Linked DNA regions of Chitinimonas arctica. The protein of the gene in region 1 interacts with the protein of each later gene in a pairwise test. Links are inferred from orthologs where the notes say so. Each region holds a gene or a part of one and is shown on either strand. Other genes may lie near its edges. The genes, in order: ctaD and FNU76_RS11445.

Region 1 (3,208 bases):
TGGCCTGGCCCGCGACCCGCGTGGTCCTGGAGCAAAAGGATACCAGCGGCGCGGACATGACCATCAAGGTCACCGGCTATCAATGGAAATGGGGCTACGATTACCTCGATGAAGGCGTAAGCTTCCATAGCCGCCTGGTGACGCCGCAAGTGCAGTACGAAAATTTCGGCGGCGAGAAACCCGTCCGCAACGAGAACTATTTGCTGGAAGTGGACAACCCCGTGGTGGTGCCGGTAGGCAAGCGGGTACGCCTGTTGCTGACCGCGAACGATGTGATCCACGCCTGGTGGGTACCGGCCTTCAGCGTCAAGCAGGATGCGATTCCCGGCTTTATCCGCGACACCTGGTTCAAGGCCGACAAGGAAGGCGTCTATCGTGGCCAGTGCGTGGAGCTGTGCGGCAAGGACCACGGCTTCATGCCTATCGTCGTGCATGTGGTGTCGGACGAGAAATACAAGGTCTGGGTGGACGAGCAGAAAAAGAAGATGGCCGCCAACCAGGACGATCCCAACAAGGTTTGGACCATGCCGGACATGATGGCGCGCGGTCAGAAGGTGTATGAAGCCAATTGCGCGGTCTGCCACAAGTCGGACGGCAAGGGGCAGGGCGCCTTCCCTGCGCTGGATGGTTCCAAGATGGCGAGCGACAAGGCGCAAAAGGCCGACCATATCGCCATGGTATTGGTTGGCAAGAACGCCATGCCTAGCTGGTCCAAGACGCTCTCGGACACCGAACTGGCTGCGGTGATCACCTATGAGCGCAATGCCTGGGGCAACAAGACCGGCGACCTTCTGCAACCGGCCGAAATCAAGGCCGCCCGCAAGTGATTGCCGGATAGCGAGGAAGAATAATGACCACTACCATCCACTCCCCCGATCACGCCCATGACCACGATCATGCGCACGATCACCCCACCGGCCTGGCGCGTTGGCTGACGGCGACCAACCACAAGGACATCGGTACGCTGTACCTGTGGTTCTCCTTCATCATGTTCCTGACCGGCGGCGTCATGGCGCTGTGCATCCGGCTGGAGCTGTTCCATCCGGGCCTGCAGTTCTTCAAGCCGGAATTGTTCAATCAGTTCACCACCCTGCACGGCATCATCATGGTGTTCGGCGCCATCATGCCGGCCTTCACCGGCCTGATGAACTGGCAGATCCCGCTGATGATAGGCGCGCCCGACATGGCGTTCGCCCGGATGAACAACTGGTCGTTCTGGCTGTTGCCGCCGGCCGCCCTGTTGCTGATGATCAGCTTTGTCGTGCCCGGCGGTGCGGCTGCCGCGGGCTGGACCCTGTATGCCCCGCTGGCGACGCAGATGGGCATGGGCATGGACCTGACCATCTTCGCCATCCATATCATGGGCATCTCGTCCATCATGGGCGCCATCAATATCGTCACCACCATCCTCAATATGCGCGCGCCCGGCATGACGCTGATGAAGATGCCGATGTTCTGCTGGACCTCGCTGATCACCGCCTATCTGCTGATTGCCGTGATGCCGGTGCTGGCGGGCGCGGTGACCATGGTGCTGACCGACCGCCATTTCGGTACCAACTTCTTCAATGCCGCCGGTGGCGGTGACCCAGTGCTCTACCAGCACGTATTCTGGTTCTTCGGCCACCCCGAGGTCTACATCATGGCGCTGCCGGCTTTCGGCGTGGTCAGCCAGGTGATCCCGGCCTTCGCGCGCAAGCCGCTGTTCGGCTACCACTCGATGGTCTACGCCACGTCCTCGATCGCCATCCTGTCCTTCATGGTGTGGGCGCACCATATGTATACGACCGGCATGCCGGCGACCGCCCAGATCTTCTTTATGTTCGCCACCATGCTGATCGCGGTGCCGACCGGCGTGAAGGTGTTCAACTGGATCGCCACGATGTGGCAGGGCTCGATGACGTTCGAGACGCCCATGCTGTTTGCCATCGGCTTCGTCTGCCTGTTCACCTTCGGCGGCATGTCCGGCGTGGTGCTGTCGGTGGCCGCGGTGGATATCCAGCTGCAGGATACCTATTACGTGGTGGCTCACTTCCACTATGTGCTGGTGGCCGGCGCCCTGTTCTCGCTGTTCTCGGCGGTCTACTACTGGCTGCCGAAGTGGTGCGGGTTCATGTACAACGAAACCCGCGGCAAGGTGCATTTCTGGTGGTCCATGATCGCCTTCAACGTGACCTTCTTCCCCATGCACTTCCTGGGCCTGGCCGGTATGCCGCGCCGTATTCCGGACTATGGCGTGCAATTCACCGAGTTCAACTCGATGGCCTCGGTCGGTGCCTTCGCCTTCGGCCTGGCGCAGATCTACTTCCTGTTCTTCGTGCTGCTGCCCACCCTGCGTGGCGGTGCCGGTGCGGCGCCTCAGCGGCCATGGGAAGGTGCGCATACCCTGGAGTGGGAAGTGCCGTCGCCGGCGCCGTTCCACACCTGGGAAGCGCCTCCCAGCAAGGAGCTGGTCGATGAACTTGCCGCCAAGCAGATGCTGCATTGAACCGGCTTAGGCAGACCGCTCCCATGCAACGCACGCGTACCGTCCTGATCTTGTCCAGCGTGGCCCTGGTGTTCGCGCTGGGCTATATCGCCCGTCATCTGTTGCTGGGGCGCTGAGGCCGGTATGCATGCAAGCGTTCGCGCCGAAAACCGGCGCCTGTTAAGCAAGCTGGCCGTGATCGCGGTGGGCATGTTCGCCTTCGGTTATGCCCTGGTGCCGTTCTACGAGCAGATCTGCAAGGTGACCGGCATCAATAACCTGCTCAAGCCGGACGTGGCGGTCAATACCCAGGTGGATAGCGCGCGCTGGATCACCGTCGAGTTCGACGCCAATCTGCGTGGCGACCTGCCTTGGCGGTTCAAGCCGGAGCAGACCCGCATCAAGCTGCATCCCGGCCAGATGGCCAACGTGGTGTACGACGTGGAAAACACCAGCGGACGTACCATCGTCGGGCAGGCCGTACCGAGTTACGGCCCCTCCGTCGCGGCACAGTATTTCAAGAAACTGGAATGTTTCTGTTTTACCCAGCAGACCTTCAAGCCCGGCGAAAAGCGCCGGATGCCGGTGAGCTTCGTCGTGGACGCGGGCCTGCCGAACGAGGTGGAAGTCATCACGCTGTCCTACAGCTTCTTTGAAGTTGCCGGCACAGCCAAACCGGGGGCATAGCGATCATGGGCGAGCAGGAAAAGGGCAGTCTCAACCCCCTGCGCGCAGTGGGCACCG
Region 2 (3,241 bases), 710 kb from region 1 along the record:
TCACGACCGTAGCCGGCCAAGCCGGCCAGACCGGCACCGCCGACGGCCAAGGCACGGCCGCACGCTTCAACCGGCCGAACGACCTGGCCATCGATGCAGCCGGCAATCTGTATATCGCCGATACCGATAACTACACCATCCGCAAGATCACGCCGAGCGGCATGGTCAGTACATTTGCGGGCCAAGCCGGCCAGCATGAGGTACTCGATGGCAAGGGTAGCGCGGCAGGTTTCGACAAGCCCTACGGCATCGGCATCGACCCAGCCGGCAATCTCTACGTCGCCGATACGGACTTCATCAAGATCGACTCGCATTTCAGCGCGACGATCCGCAAGATCACGCCGGACGCCGTGGTCAGCACCGTGGCCGGTACGCGATGGGAAAAAGGCAGTGCCGATGGTATCGGTTCGCAGGCTCGCTTCATGGAGCCGCGCGGCATGGTCAGCGATGCAGCCGGCAATATCTATATCGCCGACAGCCACAATGCCACCATCCGCAAGCTTAGCCCCAGCGGCGTCGTCAGCACCTTGGCCGGCCAGGCCCGCGGTATCGGCGGCGGGATCGTAGGCAGCAGCGACGGCACCGGCACGCAGGCCCAGTTCAACAAGCCGACCGGCCTGACCATCGACGCAGCGGGCAACCTGTACGTGGCGGATAGCGGCAACAACCTGATCCGCAAGGTTACCCAAGCCGGCGTAGTCACCACCGTCGCCGGTAACAAAAAGCGCGGTACGGTGCTGGGCGCCTTGCCGGGCAGCCTGGACAATCCGACCAATATCCGCTTCCTTGGCGGCCAGCGCTTCGCCGTCACCAGCGGCAATGCCATCCTGACGCTGACCTTGCCTTAGCAGGACGGGCTCGGGCGGCAGCAGTCCCGAGTGTTGTTGCCGAATAGCGCCTACTCCCTCGCCCGCCGGCGGGGGAGTCTCCCCCTCCCCGCTCTAGGTTAAACGTCCAAGCCGTTCAATTGCAGCATCCAGCGTTTCTGCCTTCTTGGCGAAGCAGAAACGTACCAGCTTATTGTTTCGGCCATCCGCATAGAAGGCCGAAACCGGGATGCTTGCCACGCCATGCTCGCGGGTCAGCCACTCGGCGAATGCCAGCTCGCCCAAATCGGGCCGTATTCTTGAATAGTCCGCCAGCTGAAAATAAGTAGCCGCGCTAGGCAAAAGCTCGAAGCCTGCCGCCCGCAAACCCATCGCCAGCCGATCGCGCTTGGCCTGATAGAACGCCGCCAAACCTTGCCAATGCCCGGCTTGGCGCAGATGCGCCGCCAGGGCGTGTTGCATGGGCGTGGAAACCGAGAACACCAGGTACTGGTGCAGCTTGCGGAACTCCGCCGTCAAGGCCGGTGCCGCCACGCAATAACCCACCTTCCAGCCGGTGGCATGGAAAGTCTTGCCGAACGAGTACACCGCGAAGCTGCGTGTCCGCAATTGTGGATGGCTCAATACGCTGGCGTGCCGGCGGCCATCGAACACCAGGTGCTCATAGACTTCGTCGCTTAGTACCAGCAGATCGTGCCGCTCGGCGATCTCCGCCAGGGCGGCCAGATCGGCTTGGGAAAAAACACTGGTGGCCGGATTGTTGGGATTGTTGACGATGATCAGCCGCGTCCGCCCGCTGACGGCAGCCGCCACGGCCGCCCAATCGACGGCGAAATCCGGCGCCGCCAGGCTGATGCGTACCGGCACGGCGCCCTGCGCCACGATGGCCGGCGCATAGCTATCGTAAGCCGGCTCCAGAATGATGGCCTCGTCGCCACTCCGCAGCACCGTTGCGATCGCGGTATAGAGCGCTTGGGTGGCGCCGGCGCAGACGGTGATCTCATGATCCGCATCCACTTCCAGACCGCCGGCGGCAGCCATCTTGGCCGCGATGGCCTGCCGCAATGCCGGCAGGCCCGGCATGGGAGCGTACTGGTTATGTCCCTCCCGCATGGCCGCCGTCACGCCTTCCAGCAGGCTGGCATCGCAGGCGAAATCGGGGAAACCCTGGGAGAGGTTGATGGCGCCTGTTTCGGCGGCCAGGGCGCTCATGCGGCTGAAGATGGTGAGGCCGAGGTCGGGGAACTTGGACTGGATGGGCATGGAGGGGGCTCGGTTAGCGCGACCTCGCCATGCTGCCTGTCGGCTGTCGAGGCGACAAGTAGCCATTGGCGATGAGTTGGAAGCCATGGGTGCTATAGCCGTTCAGGAAGGAAAAAACCGGCCTTTCCGTTTACCAGGTGGCAGCTATGGGGTTTGGCGCGATATAGCAGTAAAAAAGCGTTAAGTTATTGTTTTTTTGAAAGTTCGCAATGGTGCTGCTCGGTATAATTCAAAAAATTTGGTATTTACATATTTCCGCTTTGGAAGGACAGAATAATATGGGCACGGTTAATTATCTATTGCCATTTCATGGCCTTGGCCCCAGAACGCAGATCGAGTGCAAAAGCAAGGTAAATCATTTTGAATCCGCTTTCCAGGCGGCAAGCACCATTCTGAAGGAGTACGACATTACCCCCAAGGAATTAATCAATTTGATTTTTTGCCCTGTGGATACGGACCTATTACCCGAGCCTATGAAAAAGGCGATGAACGAAAATCAAGCGCTTAACGCCTTGGTCAGTAATATTCGAGCCTCGATTAAATATGAAAAAAAATTCTATCATTGCCTTCTGGATCTGCTCCCCTTCCAGCATGCTCGCTTATCGGCCTCCGGCAATAAGCTATTGGCTTATTTGGCAGCGTGCGACAATCCGGCCTGCATAAAAATGACAGGATATCTGGATATCGAACAAACAAAAAAAATCATCAGGTCTTTTTTTTGCAATGGCAGTCTCATTGCTTTCGACAATTACGCTTTAAGCAATATTTCATTCTCCGCTGGAGAACAATCCCTATGCCTAATGGACCACAATGGAAGCCCATTTACCATGGGCAACACCAGCTTGCAGGCAATCAGGCCTCACCTGGATTACCTTAAAGATCCAATATCAGGCAAGGAGGCATTCATGGACATAAACCTGAATGAACCGCCCAAAAGAAATGATGAGATGGTTTTAAACTACAAAAATTCTGCTGGCGTTGCATTTGGTGATATGCATGGAAATTTGATCATGGCGCTTCATCAATTAGTTCAGCTTGGTGTAATTGAGGAATTTCCCCCCGATGTTTGGAAAACCATTAAAGCAGCCTTAGGCAATGGCATTCAGGGCCAAGATAAGCTGAAAGACCTTCTTGAAATGCATATCAAAAGC

The links.
Region 2: the proteins of ctaD (region 1) and FNU76_RS11445 interact in binary tests that used the Escherichia coli proteins (3 or more experiments, as listed by UniProt). The link is inferred for Chitinimonas arctica from one-to-one orthologs.

What each region holds. Positions count from the first base shown.
Region 1 is NZ_CP041730.1:3,235,058-3,238,265, forward strand. What follows is about bases 280-3,167. They hold ctaD (cytochrome c oxidase subunit I), read left to right. Parts: upstream 280-850; coding sequence 851-2,485; downstream 2,486-3,167. Other genes in these bases: coxB (cytochrome c oxidase subunit II), read left to right, coding at 280-827; FNU76_RS14580 (cytochrome c oxidase assembly protein), read left to right, coding at 2,609-3,151; FNU76_RS14585 (DUF2970 domain-containing protein), read left to right, coding at 3,157-3,167. Outside these bases: more of coxB, read left to right, coding at 1-279; more of FNU76_RS14585, read left to right, coding at 3,168-3,208. UniProt on the Escherichia coli protein: Cytochrome bo(3) ubiquinol oxidase is the terminal enzyme in the aerobic respiratory chain of E.coli that predominates when cells are grown at high aeration.
Region 2 is NZ_CP041730.1:2,525,312-2,528,552, reverse strand. Bases 17-2,937 are described here. They hold FNU76_RS11445 (methionine aminotransferase), read right to left. Parts: upstream 2,091-2,937; coding sequence 942-2,090; downstream 17-941. Other genes in these bases: FNU76_RS11440 (hypothetical protein), read left to right, coding at 2,300-2,937; FNU76_RS11450 (NHL repeat-containing protein), read left to right, coding at 17-848. In the rest of the region: more of FNU76_RS11450, read left to right, coding at 1-16; more of FNU76_RS11440, read left to right, coding at 2,938-3,241. UniProt on the Escherichia coli protein: Shows aminotransferase activity with methionine and histidine as substrates, and to a lesser extent also with phenylalanine.